DNA from 3 places in the Xanthomonas sp. NCPPB 2864 genome. Region 2 is predicted to be linked to each of the others. Evidence: predicted binding sites of a transcription regulator. Region 2 holds the regulator's gene; each other region holds the start of a gene.
The links. Region 2 encodes HrcA, which represses chaperone genes, less so after heat shock. Its sites were predicted from a motif close to TTNGCACTCNNNNNNNNNGAGTGCNAA; they were not measured.
Positions count from the first base shown of each region.

Region 1 (5,449 bases), on a different contig from region 2:
CAGCGGCAGTGCGTCCACGCCGGCGGCCTGGCCGGTGCTGCCGAACAGCCGCGGGCCTGCCGGTGCGCGAGGCACCAGCGCGCCCAGGTTTTCGCGCGGGGTGGCGGACGTCGCGGCGGGAGCCGAGGCATCGGGCAGGCGCACGCGCAGCTCGCGGCGTTGCGGCGGGTAGCACACGCCGGCGTCGGCGCAGCCCTGGTATTGCACCTGCAGCACGGCGGTCTGCAACCCGGCATCGGCCTTGCCGGCCAGCCTGGCCTGCAGCTGCTTGCGGTAGGTCTGCACCTGGCCGAAGAACTCGTCGTGCTTGCTCTCGCCTTCCGGCAGCGCCAGCTCGCCGGCGGCAAAGCCTTGCCCGGATTTGACGCTGATGCGGTGGCGATACAGGTAATAGCCCGGCGAGATATTCCAGCGCAGCGCGATGCTGTCGCGGCTATCGGCGGTGGCGCTCAGGGTGAAGGCCTGATCCACCGGCAGCAGGTCGGCCTCGGTGACCGCGGCCTGCGCGGGCAGGGGCGCCACCAGCGCCAGCGGCGCGGCGAGCAAGGGTACGGCCAGCAATGCGCAGCGGGCGATCCAGCGGGACAGAGACTTCATGGACGTCAGGATTCCTTGCGGGTTTCAGCCCGGACCCAATCGAGATACGCCGGCAGCCCGGCGCTGGCTTGGACCGCGATCGCCTCCGGCAGTTCATACGGATGCAGCGCCTGCAGCCGCGCGATGGCGTCCGGCAGGCGGTCTTCCCAGGTCTTGATCAACAACTGCACTTCCTGGCTGCGCTCGATCGCCCCGTTCCAGCGGTACAGCGACTGCACGCCGGGCAGCTGGGTGACGCAGGCGGCCAGGCGCTCGTCCAGCAGCACGCGCGCAATGCGCTCGGCGCTGTCGGCATCCGGACAGGTGCTGAACAACAGATGGAGGGAAGAGGCGCTCATGTGACCGCGCAGTGTAATCCCCTGTTTGCGGGGGATCGACCGCAGATTCCGGAACAGGGCGTCAAGTTCGCTGAGCCTGGCGGCTGGGCGGCGATACCGGTCCTGCGCCTGCCCGCTGATGTTGAATGACGCAGGCCAACGGCTCGCGCGCCTGCTGCGCGGTCGGGCATGTGGATTGCCGCTGCAGGCCTTCTCCCGGCCCGGCGCCTGGGGCGCCGGGCCGGGCCGGATCAATTGGCCAGCTGGCAGCTGGCCGGCTTGGCCGAGGTGAACAGGCTCGAGGTCGCCCATTCGGGGTGATCCACGAACGGGTTGCGGTTGCCCTGGAAGCTGAAGATCACCTGGTTGCGCGCCCGCTCGGCATCGTCCGGCGGGTCGGCCTGGTGCCAGGCCAGCAGCGTGGACAACAGGCCCATGTAGGCCGGCGAGGCCGAGGTCTGCACGATCTTGCTACGGTCGTCGGTGAGTTCCAGGTCCGGCTCGGACTGCCCGGTGGCCGCGTCGGTGCCGCCTTCATAGCGGATCGCCATGTACATCACCGCACGCGCCATGTCGCCCTTGCGCTTGCCCCATACCTCGAAGGTGCCGCCGTTGCCATCCGGGGTGCGCACCCAGTTGGAATTGCCCGGATAGCGCCCGCTGCCGCCGCCACTGCCGTCATTGACCTCGGTGACCCGCTCGCCGCAGCTGCTGGTGCAGGCCGCGTAGGGCTTGTTGCCGCGGTCGGCGTTGAAGGCGGTGTCGGTGAGATACAGCATGTGGGTGTCGGTGTAGGGCGCATACGGCAGCCCCTTGTCGCCGCTGGCGCTGCCGAAGCCCAGCGAGTTGGGCCAGGTGTGCTCGCGGTTGTAGGTCAGCCCGCTCCCGGTGCCGGCACGGTCGCTGCCCTTGGCGTAGCTGCGGTTGCGGTAGGCGTCCAGAATCCGGCCGCTGTTGTTGGGATCTTCGTCGGCCATCTCCAGGATGGTCCAGGTGCTAGTGCCCGAGCCGCTGTACGGATAGACCGTGTGGCCCTTGATCACGGTGTGCAGCGAACAGCGCAACTGGCTGGCATTGGCGGTGTTGACCCGCGAGTAGTAACCGGTGCCGCCGCCGCTGGCGGTGGCCACGGTGAAGGCGATCGACTGGTTGGCGGCCGGGCTCAGCCCGCTGGCATCGCGGATGGCGCTGGCGGTGATCGCCAGGGTGCAGCGCTCGCCACCGACCAAGGCGGTGTTGGTGGACAGGCTGAAGCGGGTGCCGCTGGTCGGGTAGCTCAGCGCCACCGTGCCGGAGCTGGCGCAGCTCAGTGCGAAGGCGCCGCTGCTCAGCGTCACCGCCTCGCTGAAGCCCACGCTCAGGTCGCCGGCGGCGGGAAAGCCGGTCGCGCCCTGGGTCGGGGTGGTGCTGGTGATCGTCGGTGCCGCGCCGGTCTCGCCGCCACCGCCGCTGCCGTTGAAGCTCTGGCCGCGGTTGCACGCGCCAAAGGTCTGCGCCGACGAGCTGGCCCAGCTGAAGTTGGCCGCGCTGCTGCCGGTGCCGGTCAGTTGCAGCGAACTGCCGACCGCGCTGCTGTTGCTCTCGCTGACCGGCAGGTTCTGGCTGGTGATGCCGGCGGCAGGGCCGCCGCTGGCGGTGATGGCGCCTTCGTAACTGAGGAACTGCACCAGCTGCCCGTTGGGGTCGACCAGCGCCACGCCGTCGTTGGGCCCGTTCTGCACGCCGTTGCTGGCGTAGCCGACCGTGGCCACGCGCACCTGGCTGCCGCAGCTGACCAGGCTGCCGGCCGGCACCGCCGTATTGGCGTAGACCGTGGCCGCGCCCGGTGTGCTGCCGTTGTACAGATAGATGCGGTAGCCGCTCAGCGATTCGCCGGCGGTGGCCACCACTTCCACCCCTTCGCCGCTGTCGCCGGAGGCGCCTGCGTCGTCGTAATGCAGTTCGTTGATGAACACCGCCGCGTGGGCGGTGGGGACGGCCAGTACGAGCGCACAGGCCAGGGGAAGCGTGCAGCTGGGGGACCAGCGCAAGGGGAAAGCACGGGCAGGGGATGGCAACCTCATCGACAGCTCCTTGTGATCGGGGAATGCGTGGCCGACTGTAAAACGTGCGCATGACAATCGGTGGAACCTGGTTCCATTTTTAGAGCGGCTGCTCCGGCGACTGCTCGGTGCGCACCGTCCGGCGTGCCAGTGGCTCGGTAGCCGGTCTCAGGCGCAGCTGGCGATCGCGCAGCCCGGTTCCCACCCGGCTGACCGTTGCCAGCGGGGCAATGCGCGCCAGGTCGTGTCGGCCGCGTCGTGGCCCTGGCATGGAACTGCCCGGCGAAAATTTTTTGCCCCCAGCCCTTGAAAGCTGGCCACACAGCACAATCTCTGGCCCGCACCCGCTCTGTCGGGTTTTTTCCGCGCGCTGTGCTGGCAGTCGTCACATACGAGTGCTAACATCGCCGATAATTTCCAGACCAATCAATCACTTAAGAGGGTCTTTCTCTATGAGCATCAAGCCGCTTCACGACCGCGTTGTAGTCAAGCCGATCGAAGCCGACGAAGTTTCCGCCGGCGGCATCGTGATCCCGGACTCCGCCAAGGAAAAGTCCACCAAGGGTGAAGTCGTCGCCATCGGCGCCGGCAAGCCCCTGGACAACGGCAGCCTGCGCGCGCCGGTGGTCAAGGTCGGCGACAAGGTCATCTACGGCCAGTACGCCGGCAGCAGCTACAAGTCCGAAGGCGTCGAGTACAAGGTGCTGCGCGAAGACGACATCCTGGCGGTCATCGGCTGATAGCCGTTGACGGCGGGATTCGGGAGTGGGGATTCGGGATTGGCCACTGCGCTTGGCGCAGCTGATCCCGCATCTCCCCCGAACCCCCGCTTTAGCCAATCCCCAATCCCCAATCTCAAATTCCGGAGTTACAACAAATGGCTGCTAAAGACATTCGTTTCGGTGAAGACGCACGTACCCGCATGGTTCGTGGCGTCAACGTGCTAGCCAATGCCGTCAAGGCCACCCTGGGCCCGAAGGGCCGCAACGTCGTGCTCGAAAAGAGCTTCGGCGCGCCGACCATCACCAAGGACGGCGTCTCCGTCGCCAAGGAAATCGAACTGGCTGACAAGTTCGAGAACATGGGCGCGCAGATGGTCAAGGAAGTCGCTTCCAAGACCAACGACAACGCCGGCGACGGCACCACCACCGCCACCGTGCTGGCCCAGGCCCTGATCCGCGAAGGCGCCAAGGCTGTGGCCGCCGGCATGAACCCGATGGACCTCAAGCGCGGTATCGACCAGGCCGTCAAGGCTGCCGTCGTCGAGCTGAAGAACATCTCCAAGCCCACCACCGACGACAAGGCGATTGCCCAGGTCGGCACCATCTCGGCCAACTCGGACGAATCGATTGGCAACATCATTGCCGAAGCGATGCAGAAGGTCGGCAAGGAAGGCGTGATCACCGTTGAAGAAGGCTCGGGCCTGGAAAACGAGCTGGACGTGGTCGAGGGCATGCAGTTCGATCGCGGCTACCTCTCCCCGTACTTCATCAACAATCAGCAGAGCCAGTCGGCCGACCTGGACGACCCGTTCATCCTGCTGCACGACAAGAAGATCTCCAACGTGCGCGACCTGCTGCCCGTGCTGGAAGGCGTGGCCAAGGCCGGCAAGCCGTTGCTGATCGTCGCTGAAGAAGTCGAAGGCGAAGCGCTGGCCACCCTGGTGGTCAACACCATCCGTGGCATCGTCAAGGTCGTGGCCGTCAAGGCACCGGGCTTCGGCGACCGTCGCAAGGCGATGCTGGAAGACATGGCGGTGCTGACCGGCGGCACCGTGATCTCCGAGGAAGTGGGTCTGGCGCTGGAGAAGGCCACGATCAAGGACCTGGGCCGCGCGAAGAAGGTGCAGGTCTCCAAGGAGAACACCACCATCATCGACGGCGCCGGCGACTCGGCCACGATCGAAGCCCGCGTTGGCCAGATCAAGACCCAGATCGAAGACACCTCGTCCGATTACGACCGCGAGAAGCTGCAGGAGCGCGTGGCCAAGCTGGCCGGTGGCGTTGCAGTGATCAAGGTCGGCGCGTCGACCGAAATCGAAATGAAGGAAAAGAAGGCCCGCGTCGAAGACGCCCTGCACGCCACCCGTGCAGCCGTCGAAGAAGGCGTGGTCCCGGGCGGCGGTGTGGCCCTGGTGCGTGCGCTGGTGGCCGTCGGTAACCTGACCGGTGCCAACGAAGACCAGACCCACGGCATCCAGATCGCCCTGCGCGCGATGGAAGCCCCGCTGCGCGAAATCGTGGCCAATGCCGGCGAAGAGCCGTCCGTGATCCTGAACAAGGTCAAGGAAGGCACCGGCAACTACGGTTACAACGCGGCCAACGGCGAGTTCGGCGACATGGTCGAGTTCGGCATCCTGGATCCGACCAAGGTCACCCGCTCGGCGCTGCAGAACGCAGCCTCGATCGCCGGCCTGATGATCACCACCGAAGCGATGGTGGCCGATGCACCGAAGAAGGACGAGCCGGCGATGCCGGCCGGCGGTGGCGTGGG
Region 1 covers NZ_JBWWVS010000002.1:115,713-121,161, forward strand. The annotation lists gene AC1KVE_RS05540 (protein-disulfide reductase DsbD family protein) at 1-597, opposite strand, end outside; gene cutA (divalent-cation tolerance protein CutA) at 603-935, opposite strand; gene AC1KVE_RS05550 (endonuclease) at 1,166-2,977, opposite strand; gene AC1KVE_RS05555 (co-chaperone GroES) at 3,409-3,696, shown strand; gene groL (chaperonin GroEL) at 3,834-5,449, shown strand, end outside.
Region 1: the regulator HrcA is predicted to act here: its motif matches at 3,332-3,358, upstream of AC1KVE_RS05555 (co-chaperone GroES).

Region 2 (5,449 bases):
TTCCAGGCTCATGCGGTCGCGCTGGGCGGCCAGTTCGTCCGGGGTGACGCGGTGCTTGCGGGCCAGATCGTGCAGGCGGCCGAGCCGGCGCTCCATCGCCTCGAACTGGGCCGGGTCGGCCTCCAGGTCGTCGCGCACGCGGTCGAGCAGGGCCAGCGCCTCCTCGATCTGGATGACCGCGCTGTCCAGCAGTGCATCGACCTCGCCCAGGCGTGGCTCGTGCTCGGCCACGCGCGCCAGGTCATGGCGGCTGTCCTGCAGCAGGCCCAGTGCGGAGGCGCCGTCGTCGCCGTTGAGCTGCAGGGCCACGCTGTCGCAGGCGCCGATCAATGCGGTGGCGTGCGCCTGGCGGCGATGATTGACGTCCAGCGCGGCGATCGCGGCCGGATCCAGGTCCTCGCGTTCCAGTTCGCCTAGCTGGTGTTCCAGAAAGCCGATGCGGTCGGAGACATCGCCCTGCGCGGACAGCGCATCGCGTTCGTCCAGCAGGGCCTGCCAGCGCTGGCTGGCCTGGCGCACCTGCTCGCGCTGCGCGCCGTTGCGGGCGTAGGCGTCGAGCAGGGCGAGCTGGCTGTGGCGGGCCATCAAGGCCTGGTGTTCGTGCTGGCCGTGAATCTCCACCAGCCGCGAGGCCAGCTCCGCCAGTTGCGAAGAGGTCACCGGGCGGCCGTTGATCCAGGCACGCGAGCCGCCATCGGCACGGATGATCCGGCGCAGCTGGCATTGCGCGTCGTCGTCGAGTTCGTTGTCCGACAGCCAGGTCAGGCCCGGGTGCTGGGCCGGCAGCTGGAATTCGGCCGACAGTTCGGCGCGGTCGGCACCGTGGCGGACCACGCCGCTGTCGGCGCGCAGCCCGGACAGGAAGCCCAGCGCGTCCACCATCAGCGACTTGCCGGCGCCGGTTTCGCCGGAAACCACGGTCATGCCTGGCCCGAATTCCAGTTCGGTGGCGCGGACGACGGCGAAATCCTTGATGGAGAGGTGTCTGAGCATGGGATCGAGTGTGAACGCTTTGGGGAAGCTTAGGGTGGGAGCGGCGGGCAGGGAATAAGACGCTTGCCAACCGCAGGGCCAGACATTATCTATGCCCAGTCTCACCGGATGATCCCATGCGCGCGTCACAGTCCCCAACGCTCGATCCCCGCGCACGCCAATTGCTGCGGACGCTGATTGCCCGCTACATCCGCGATGGCGAGCCGGTGGGCTCCAAGACGCTGGCCCAGCATGCGGGGCTGGACGTCAGCCCGGCCACCATCCGCAACATCCTGGCCGACCTGGAGGATGTGGGGCTGCTCAGCTCTCCGCATACCTCGGCCGGGCGGGTGCCCACCGCGCACGGTTACCGGGTGTTCGTCGACAGCCTGGTGCAGATGCAGCCGCCCGGCGAGGAAGAAGTGCGCCGCCTGCGCGCGGAGCTTGCCAGCGGCAACGGCACCCAGTCGCTGCTGGGCAGCGCCTCGCAGATGCTGTCGGCGATGAGCCATTTCGTCGGCGTGGTCAGCGCACCGCGGCGCGAGCAGTTCGCGTTCCGGCATATCGACTTCGTGGCGCTGGACGCGCGCCGGGTGCTGGCGATCCTGGTGTTTGCCGACAACGAGGTGCAGAACCGGGTGATCGAGCCGCGCCGGGCCTACGAGCCGGCCGAGCTGGAGCGGGTGGCCAATTACCTCAATGCGCAATTTGCCGGGCGCGCGCTGTCGGACATCCGCGCTTCGCTGCTGCGCGAGCTGCGCATGGCCAAGAACGAGATGGAGCAGCTGCTGGCGCACAGCGTGGATCTGGCCAGCGAGGCGCTGGTGCCGGCCGACGCCGACGACATGGTGATGGCCGGGCAGACCCGCCTGATGGGCGTGCAGGACCTGTCGGACCTGGACCGGTTGCGCGAGCTGTTCGAGGCCTTCGCCAGCAAGCGCGAGATCCTGCAGCTGCTCGAACGCACCATCCAGGCGCCGGGCGTGCGCATCTTCATCGGCGAAGAGACCGGCATGCTGTCGCTGGACGATGTCTCGCTGGTCACCGCGCCGTATGCCGCCAATGGCCAGGTGCTGGGCGTGCTGGGCGTGATCGGGCCCAAACGCATGGCCTACGACCGGGTGATTCCGCTGGTGCAGACTGCCGCCCAGGTGCTGGGCGCGGCCATGGAACCGCCCGGCACGCGATAAGCGGCAGCGATCGATACGATCGTTTTGCTTGAAACGCGCGCGCGCGCCCACATACGGGGTGACGTTGGGGCGGGCGTTCCGCTTGCCCGGGAACTGCACATGAACCAAGACCACCCCGAATTCGACTCCGAAGACCTGTCCCAGAACCCACCCGAGACCGATCCGCTCAAGGCCGAGATCGAGTCGCTGCGCAGCGAGATTGCGCTGGTCAAGGCCGATGCCCTGCGCGAGCGGGCCGATCTGGAAAACCAGCGCAAGCGCATCGCCCGCGATGTCGAGAACGCGCGCAAGTTCGCCAACGAGAAGCTGCTGGGCGAGCTGCTGCCGGTGTTCGATAGCCTGGATGCCGGCCTGACTGCGGCCGGTACCGAGCCCAGCCCGCTGCGCGATGGCCTGGACATGACCTACAAGCAGTTGCTCAAGGTCGCGGCCGACAACGGCCTGACCCTGCTCGACCCGGTCGGCCAGCCGTTCAACCCGGACCAGCACCAGGCGATCAGCCAGGGCGAGGCCGAGGGCATCGCCCCGGGCCACGTGGTGCAGGTGTTCCAGAAAGGCTATCTGCTCAACGAGCGTCTGCTGCGCCCGGCCCTGGTGGTCGTGGCCAAGCACGACTGAACCGCAGCGCCCGGCTGAACTGCCGGGCGCATGCGCGAAACGCAGATTCGTGCAGGTGGCTTGAACACCTGCGCACCACCCCCACATCTCAGCCAGACCCGGCGTCGCCGGACACAGCTACAGAATCATCAGGAGCGTATCCATGGGCAAGATCATTGGTATTGACCTCGGCACCACGAACTCGTGCGTGTCGATCATGGACGGCGGCAAGGCCCGCGTCATCGAAAATTCCGAGGGCGACCGCACCACGCCTTCGATCGTCGCCTACACCAAGGACGGCGAAGTGCTGGTCGGCGCCTCGGCCAAGCGCCAGGCGGTGACCAACCCGAAGAACACCTTCTACGCGGTGAAGCGCCTGATCGGCCGCAAGTTCACCGACGCCGAAGTGCAGAAGGACATCTCTCACGTGCCGTACGGCATCCTTGCCCACGACAACGGCGATGCCTGGGTGCAGACCAGCGATGGCAAGCGCATGGCGCCGCAGGAAATCTCTGCGCGCGTGCTGGAAAAGATGAAGAAGACCGCCGAGGACTTCCTGGGCGAGAAGGTCACCGAGGCGGTGATCACGGTGCCGGCCTACTTCAACGACAGCCAGCGTCAGGCCACCAAGGACGCCGGCCGCATCGCCGGTCTGGACGTCAAGCGCATCATCAACGAGCCGACCGCGGCCGCCCTGGCCTATGGCCTGGACAAGAACGGCGGCGACCGCAAGATCGCCGTGTACGACCTGGGCGGCGGCACCTTCGACGTGTCGATCATCGAAATTGCTGAAGTCGATGGCGAGAAGCAGTTCGAAGTGCTGGCCACCAACGGCGACACCTTCCTGGGCGGCGAAGACTTCGACAACCGTGTCATCGAGTACCTGGTCGACGAATTCAACAAGGATCAGGGCATCGATCTGCGCAAGGATCCGTTGGCACTGCAGCGCCTGAAGGACGCCGCAGAGCGCGCCAAGATCGAGCTGTCGACCAGCCAGCAGACCGAAGTGAACCTGCCGTACGTCACCGCCGATGCCTCGGGCCCGAAGCACCTCAACATCAAGCTGACCCGTGCCAAGCTCGAAGCGCTGGTGGAAGACCTGGTCAAGAAGTCGATCGAGCCGTGCCGCACCGCGTTGAACGATGCCGGCCTGCGCGCCAGCGACATCAACGAAGTGATCCTGGTCGGCGGTCAGACCCGCATGCCGAAGGTGCAGCAGGCGGTTGCCGATTTCTTCGGCAAGGAACCGCGCAAGGACGTCAACCCGGATGAAGCCGTGGCCGTGGGCGCTGCGATCCAGGGCGGCGTGCTGGCCGGCGACGTCAAGGACGTGCTGCTGCTGGACGTGACCCCGCTGTCGCTGGGTATCGAAACCATGGGCGGCGTGTTCACCAAGATCATCGAAAAGAACACCACCATCCCGACCAAGGCCTCGCAGACCTTCTCCACCGCCGAGGACAACCAGTCAGCCGTGACCGTGCACGTGCTGCAGGGTGAGCGCGAGCAGGCCCGCTTCAACAAGTCGCTGGCCAAGTTCGACCTGTCCGGCATCGAGCCGGCGCCGCGCGGCATGCCGCAGGTGGAAGTGTCCTTCGACATCGACGCCAACGGCATCCTGCACGTGTCGGCCAAGGACAAGAAGACCAACAAGGAACAGAAGGTCGAGATCAAGGCCGGTTCGGGTCTGTCGGACGAAGAGATCCAGCGCATGGTCGCCGACGCGGAAGCCAACCGCGAGGAAGACAAGAAGTTCCAGGAACTGGTGCAGGCCCGTAACCAGGCCGATGGCCTGATCCACGCCACCCGTACCGCGATCACCGAGCATGGCAGCAAGGTCGGTGGCGATGTGATCGGCAAGGTGGAAGCGGCGCTGTCGGATCTGGAAACCGCCATGAAGAGCGATGACAAGGCGCAGATCGAGGCCCGCAGCAAGACCCTGGAAGAAGCCGGCCAGTCGCTGTACGCCGCCGCCGCAGCGGCAGAGCAGGGCGGCAACGCCGATGCGGCCAGCGGCAACGCGCAGGCCTCCAAGGCCGCCGACGACGTGGTGGACGCCGAGTTCACCGAGGTCAAGGACGACAAGAAGTAAGCCGTGATTTGGGAGTCGGGAGTGGGGATTGGCAGCCGCTAAAGCTGCCGATCCCCATCCCGATATCCTTTACGCGTCGCGTCGCCAAGGCGGACCAGCGCATGCTGTCCGCTTTTGCGTTTCAACGAATCTCAAATCACGAATCCCCAATACCGGCTTATGAGCAAACGCGATTACTACGAAGTGCTGGGCGTTGCCCGTGGCGCCAGCGACGAGGAGCTGAAGAAGGCGTATCGGCGCTGTGCGATGAAGCACCACCCGGACCGCAATCCAGGCGACGCTGCTGCCGAGGCGATGTTCAAGGAGTGCAAGGAAGCCTATGAAGTGTTGTCGGATGGCAACAAGCGCCGTGCCTACGATGCGCATGGCCACGCTGCGTTCGAGCACGGCATGGGCGGTGGTGGTGGGCCGGGTGGCCCGGACATGGGAGATATCTTTGGCGATATCTTCGGCAATATTTTCGGCGGTGGCGCCGCCGGTCCGCGCGCTGCGCGACGTGGCGCCGACGTCGGTTACGTGTTGGAACTGGATCTGGAAGAAGCCGTCGCTGGCATCGAGCGCCGCATCGAGATCCCGACCCTGATCGAGTGCGAGCCCTGCC
Region 2 covers NZ_JBWWVS010000003.1:461,542-466,990, forward strand. The annotation lists gene recN (DNA repair protein RecN) at 1-993, opposite strand, end outside; gene hrcA (heat-inducible transcriptional repressor HrcA) at 1,110-2,162, shown strand; gene grpE (nucleotide exchange factor GrpE) at 2,262-2,780, shown strand; gene dnaK (molecular chaperone DnaK) at 2,923-4,848, shown strand; gene dnaJ (molecular chaperone DnaJ) at 5,008-5,449, shown strand, end outside.

Region 3 (5,449 bases), on a different contig from region 2:
GACGGTCTGATCGTGACCACTCTCCTGTTCCTGCTGGATCTGCTCGGCACCTTCGTGTTCGCCCTCAGCGGCGCGACCGTGGCGGTGCGCAATCGCCTGGATCTGTTCGGCGTACTGGTGCTGTCGTGCGCGGCGGCGGTGTCCGGCGGCATCGTGCGCGATGTGCTGATCGGCGCGACCCCGCCGGCCGCGCTGGTGCATCCGCAGTACCTGCTGGTCGCCTGCCTGGCCGGCGTGGCCGGTTTCTACTGGCATGCGGCGGTGGAACGGCTGCGCAACCCGGTGCAGCTGTTCGACGCGGCCGGGTTGGCGTTGTTTGCGGTCTACGGCACCAGCAAGGCGCTCGATTACCAGCTCAGTCCGCTCAGCGCGACCTTGCTCGGCATGCTCAGCGGCATCGGCGGCGGCATCGCGCGCGATCTGCTGGTGGCGCGGACGCCGGTGGTGCTGCAGGCCGAGCTGTATGCGGTCGCCGCGCTGGCCGGTGGCGGCCTGGTCGCGATCGGGCACATGCTCGCAGTGCCGCAGGCCTGGTCGCTGGCGACCGGTGCGCTGGTCTGTTTCGGGCTGCGCTTCATGGCCATCCGCTACGGCTGGCATCTGCCGGTGGCGCGCCTGCCGGAATAGCGCCGGCGGGCGCAGCGCGCGGTCGATCATCGGCGAGCGACCACGACGAACCACCACGCGTCGTCGGACTCGACGCAGCACCGGCAGCCCACATGCAAACGGCCCGGAAAACCGGGCCGTTTGTGCAACGCCTGGGGCATGATCGAAGGATCAGGCCACGAACAGCGCCTTCATCTTCTTCAGCGCATTCGCCTCGATCTGGCGGATACGCTCGGCCGACACGCCATACTCGTCGGCCAGCTCCTGCAGCGTCACCTTGGAGTCGGAGTCCAGCCAGCGGCGCTTGACGATGTCGCGCGAGCGCGTATCCAGGCCGGCCATGCCTTCGCGCAGCAACTGCAGCTGATTGTCCTCGCTGTCGTGGCGCTCGTAGGCCTGCGACGGATCTTCGTCGTTGGCCACCAGGTAGCTCACCGGCGACGGCGGACCATGATCGTCGTCTTCGTCGGACGAGGCATCGAAGCCGATATCGCGACCGGACAGACGCGACTCCATCTCCATCACTTCGCGCTCGGAGACGTTCAGGTCCTTGGCGACCGCAGTCACCTCGGACGCATTGAGCCAGCCCAGGCGGGTCTTGGACTTGCGCAGGTTGAAGAACAGCTTGCGCTGCGCCTTGGTCGTGGCGACCTTGACGATGCGCCAGTTCTTTAGGATGAACTCGTGCATTTCCGCACGGATCCAGTGCACTGCGAAGCTGACCAGGCGCACGCCCATTTCCGGGTCGAAGCGCTTGACCGCCTTCATCAGGCCGATGTTGCCTTCCTGGATCAGGTCGCCCAGCGGCAGGCCGTAGCCGTTGTAGCCGCGAGCGACGTGCACCACGAAGCGCAGGTGGGAATGGACCAGCTCGCGCGCGGCGTCCAGATCCAGCTCGTCACGGAAGCGACGGGCAAGATTCTGTTCCTCATCGACCGACAGCACCGGGATCTGGTGCACGGCACCGATGTAGGCGTCCAGCGAACCGAGCGCACTGGGAATCGGGAGATTGTTTGCCACTAGGGCAGTCGAGGTGATCTGGTTCATAGGGCACCATCTTAGCAGTCGAACTATTGGACTGCCGGGTACAGAAAGAGTTCCCAGCGTTCCATTTATAGGAAGTTCGGGCTTTTGGCGTTGCCGTCGTTCTACGGCGCAACTCCCGACTTCGAGCACCTACGCTACCACCGCCGACCTGGGTAGACCGTGACAAAGCCGCCGCGAAAGGGGGCCGGCGCCGGTACCGTTCAGCCGCTGGCCGGAGTGGTGTCCAGCGCGTTGCGGGGCGGCAGCGACCAGTCGATCGGGCCCAGCCCGCGGCGCTGCAGGTGCTCGTTGGTCTTGGAGAAGTGCTGGCAGCCCAGAAAGCCGCGATGCGCCGACAACGGCGAGGGATGCGGGGCCTTGAACACGCGATGGCGCGCCTGGTCGATGACCTTGCCCTTGGACTGCGCGTAGCTGCCCCAGAGCAGGAACACCAGGCCTTCGCGCTCGCGGTTGAGGGTCTCCACCACATGGTCGGTGAAGCCTTCCCAGCCCTTGTTCTGGTGCGCGCCGGCACGGCCCTGCTCCACCGTCAGCACCGCATTGAGCAGCAGCACGCCCTGGCGCGCCCACGGCATCAGATAGCCATGGTCCGGCCGCGCGATGCCCAGGTCGTCCTGGATCTCCTTGTAGATGTTGAGCAGCGACGGCGGCACCGGCACGCCAGGCAACACCGAAAAGCACAGCCCATGCGCCTGGCCTTCGCCGTGATACGGGTCCTGGCCCAGGATCACCACCTTGACCTGCTCGAACGGGGTGGCGTCGAAGGCCGCAAAGATCTGCGGGCCCGGCGGGAACACCCGCGCCCCGGCCGCCTTGCGCTGGCGCAGGAATGCGGACAGCTCCTGCATTTCCGGGCGCAGCAACCAATCGCCCACCCGCGCCTTCCACGACGGTTCCAGCTGGATACGCGCTTCCACTTCAGCCACTTCGGTCATAGCGTGACAGCCTGGTCCTCGAGCCGAGCCAGGCGCAGCTGGAACAGCACCTTGGTCACCAGCAGACGTTCTTCGATGGGTTTTTGCACCAGGTCGTTGGCGCCGGCGCGCAGCAGCTCGGACTGGTTGCGCGGATTGGTGTCGCCGGTCATCACCAGCACCGGCAGGCGACGCTTGCCGTAGGCGAAGTCGATGCGGATGCGCTCGACCACGTCGCGGCCGTTGAGCTCGCCCTTCAGGGTCACATCGGTCAGCACCACGTCGATGCGGCGCTCGGTGCGGCCCAGCGATTCGGCGGTGAGCAGCGCAAAGGCATCCTCGGCGGTGAGCACATGCACCACCTTCAGGCTCTGCCGCTCGAGCATGCGCTTGGTCGCCTCGGCCACCACGCGGCTGTCCTCGATGTACAGCACGGTCGCGCCGACCACCGGCTCGGGCTGCACATAGCCGCGGATGAAGGTCGCCAGGGCTTCGTGGCCCAGCGCCTTGTCGAAATAATCGGTGACGTATTCGGTGAAGCGGCGCTCCACCAGATGCTGCTGCGCATCGCCGGAGACCACGATCACCGGCACATAGGCCTGGCCGGCCGCTTCGCGCACGCTGCGCGCCAGGGTCAGGCCGTCGCCATCGGGCAGCGACAGCGAGGTGGTGACCAGATCCACCGCCCCGGCTTCCAGCGCCTGGCGCGCCTCGGCGATGCTGGAGCAGCCGATCACCTGCACGTTGGGCAGATCACGCTGCAACACATCGGCGATCAGCTTGCGCACCAGCTTGGAGCCATCGACCACCATCACGCGCGGCGCGTCGCTGATCAGGTGCTTGAGATCCGGTGGATGCATGGCAGGCCTCAGGTCTCGGTGGGACGGGTCTGGCGAAGAAAATGGCCGGTGACCAGCCAGGCGCCCAGCCAGCCCAGGACCAGGGTGCCGACCAGCACCAGCGCAGAATGCAGCAGATCCAGCCCGTGCAGGGTAAAGGAGCTGCCATAACTGTCGGCCAGGGTCGCCAACGGCGCGCGCAGCGCCAGCCCGGAGGCGGCGATCAGCGCGAGCGCCACAGCGCCGGCACCGAGCCCGTACCAGGCCCCCAGGTACAGAAACGGACGCCGGATGAAGCCATCGCTGGCGCCCAGCAACTGCAGCACGCCGATTTCCTCGCGCCGCGACTGGATGTCCAGCCGCACCGTATTGCCGACCACCAGCACCGCGCCGACACCCAGCAGTGCCGACAACACCTGCACCAGCCGCTCGCCGAAGTGCAGCCAGCCATCCAGGCGCTTGCGCCACAGCGCGTCGTGCTGCACCTGGTCGGCCTGCGGCAAGGCCTGCAGCGCACCGGCCAGCTGCGCATCGTCAGCCGTTTCGGTGGGCGTGACGACCAATAGCGTCGGCAGCGGGTTGTCGCCCAGCGCATCGATCGCCTCGTCGAGCTTGGCGCTCTCGCGCAGCTCGGTCAGCCCCTGCGCCGGCGTGCGCAGCGCGACCTGGGCAACGTCCGGGCGCGCGCGCAGTTCGCCGGCCAGGGCCTGCGCGGCCTCGGCGCCGATCTCGACCTTCAGGAACAGGTTGATCTCGCGTGACTGCTGCACGCTGCCGGCCAGCAACTTGACGTTGTCCAGCGCGATCGACAGCCCCAGCGGCAAGGCCAGCGCCAGCGCCATCACCACGATGGTCAGCAAGGTGGCCCACGGCTTGCGCATGGCACGGCCCAGGCTGAAGGCGATGCTGTGCAGATGGTGGTCGATCCACACGCCGACCCGCGAGGGGGCGACGGCTTCGGTATTGGCGGGCTTGCTCATTCGGCCAGATCCTGCGGCGAGATGTCGTCGACCAGGCGGCCGTGATCCAGGATCAGCACGCGCTTGCGCATCTGCTTGAGCAGGGCCAGGTCATGGCTGACCACCAGCACGCTGGTGCCGCGCGCGGGCAGCTCGGCGAACAACTGCATGATTTCCGCAGCCAGCGCCGGATCCAGATTGCCGGTGGGCTCATCGGCCACCAGCAGGCGCGGTTCGCCGACGATGGCGCGGGCGATGCCCACGCGCTGCTGCTCGCCGGCCGACAACTGCGACGGCAAGGCCCGCTCGCGATGGGCCAGCCCGATCCGCTCCAATGCCGAGCGCACGCGCTTGCCGATCTCCGCACGCCGGGTGCCGCGCAGGATCAGCGGTAACGCCACGTTCTCGGCGATGCTGCGGTCGTTGAGCAGGCGATGGTCCTGATAGACCGCACCCACCTGGCGACGGTGCAGCGGAATCTGCCGGCCGCGCACCTTGAGCAGGTTGCGTTCGCCCAGCAGTACTGCGCCCTGGCTGGGCCGCTCGCTGAGGTGGATCAATTTGAGCAGGGTGCTTTTGCCGGCGCCGGAGTGGCCGGTCACGAACAGCATCTCGCCATCGGCCACTTCGAAGCTGACATCGGTCAGCGCCTGGTGGCCACCGGCGTAGTGCTTGCTGACGTTGTCGAAACGCAGAACGGTCATCCAGCGATTATGCCGGAGCGCCAGCGCTTGCGTCGCATCGCCGGAGCCCGGCAATGCGACGCAGGCCGCAGGCGATCAGTTGCCGGACACCAGCGAGCGCAGGCGACGGCCGATACGGCTCAGCAGCGACGGGCTGCCGGACGGCTTGGCGGCGCTGCGCACCGGCTTGGCGACCACCTGGGTGGGCTTGCGCGGTGCGGCAGGTGCGGCGACCGGTGTGGAGGCCACTGCCGGCTCGGCACCTTCGACCGGACGGCCGTTGCGACGACGGCGCCGCTTGCGTGGTGCGCGCTCGGCATCGGCCACGATGGTGGAAGGCGCCTCGACCGACGCCGCCGCAACCACCGGCGTTTCGGTCGGCGCTGCCGCTGCCGGGGCTT
Region 3 covers NZ_JBWWVS010000004.1:64,279-69,727, reverse strand. The annotation lists gene AC1KVE_RS10840 (trimeric intracellular cation channel family protein) at 13-627, shown strand; gene rpoH (RNA polymerase sigma factor RpoH) at 778-1,653, opposite strand; gene ung (uracil-DNA glycosylase) at 1,854-2,579, opposite strand; gene AC1KVE_RS10825 (response regulator) at 2,585-3,427, opposite strand; gene ftsX (permease-like cell division protein FtsX) at 3,436-4,386, opposite strand; gene ftsE (cell division ATP-binding protein FtsE) at 4,383-5,069, opposite strand; gene rhlB (ATP-dependent RNA helicase RhlB) at 5,145-5,449, opposite strand, start outside.
Region 3: the regulator HrcA is predicted to act here: its motif matches at 1,665-1,691, upstream of rpoH (RNA polymerase sigma factor RpoH).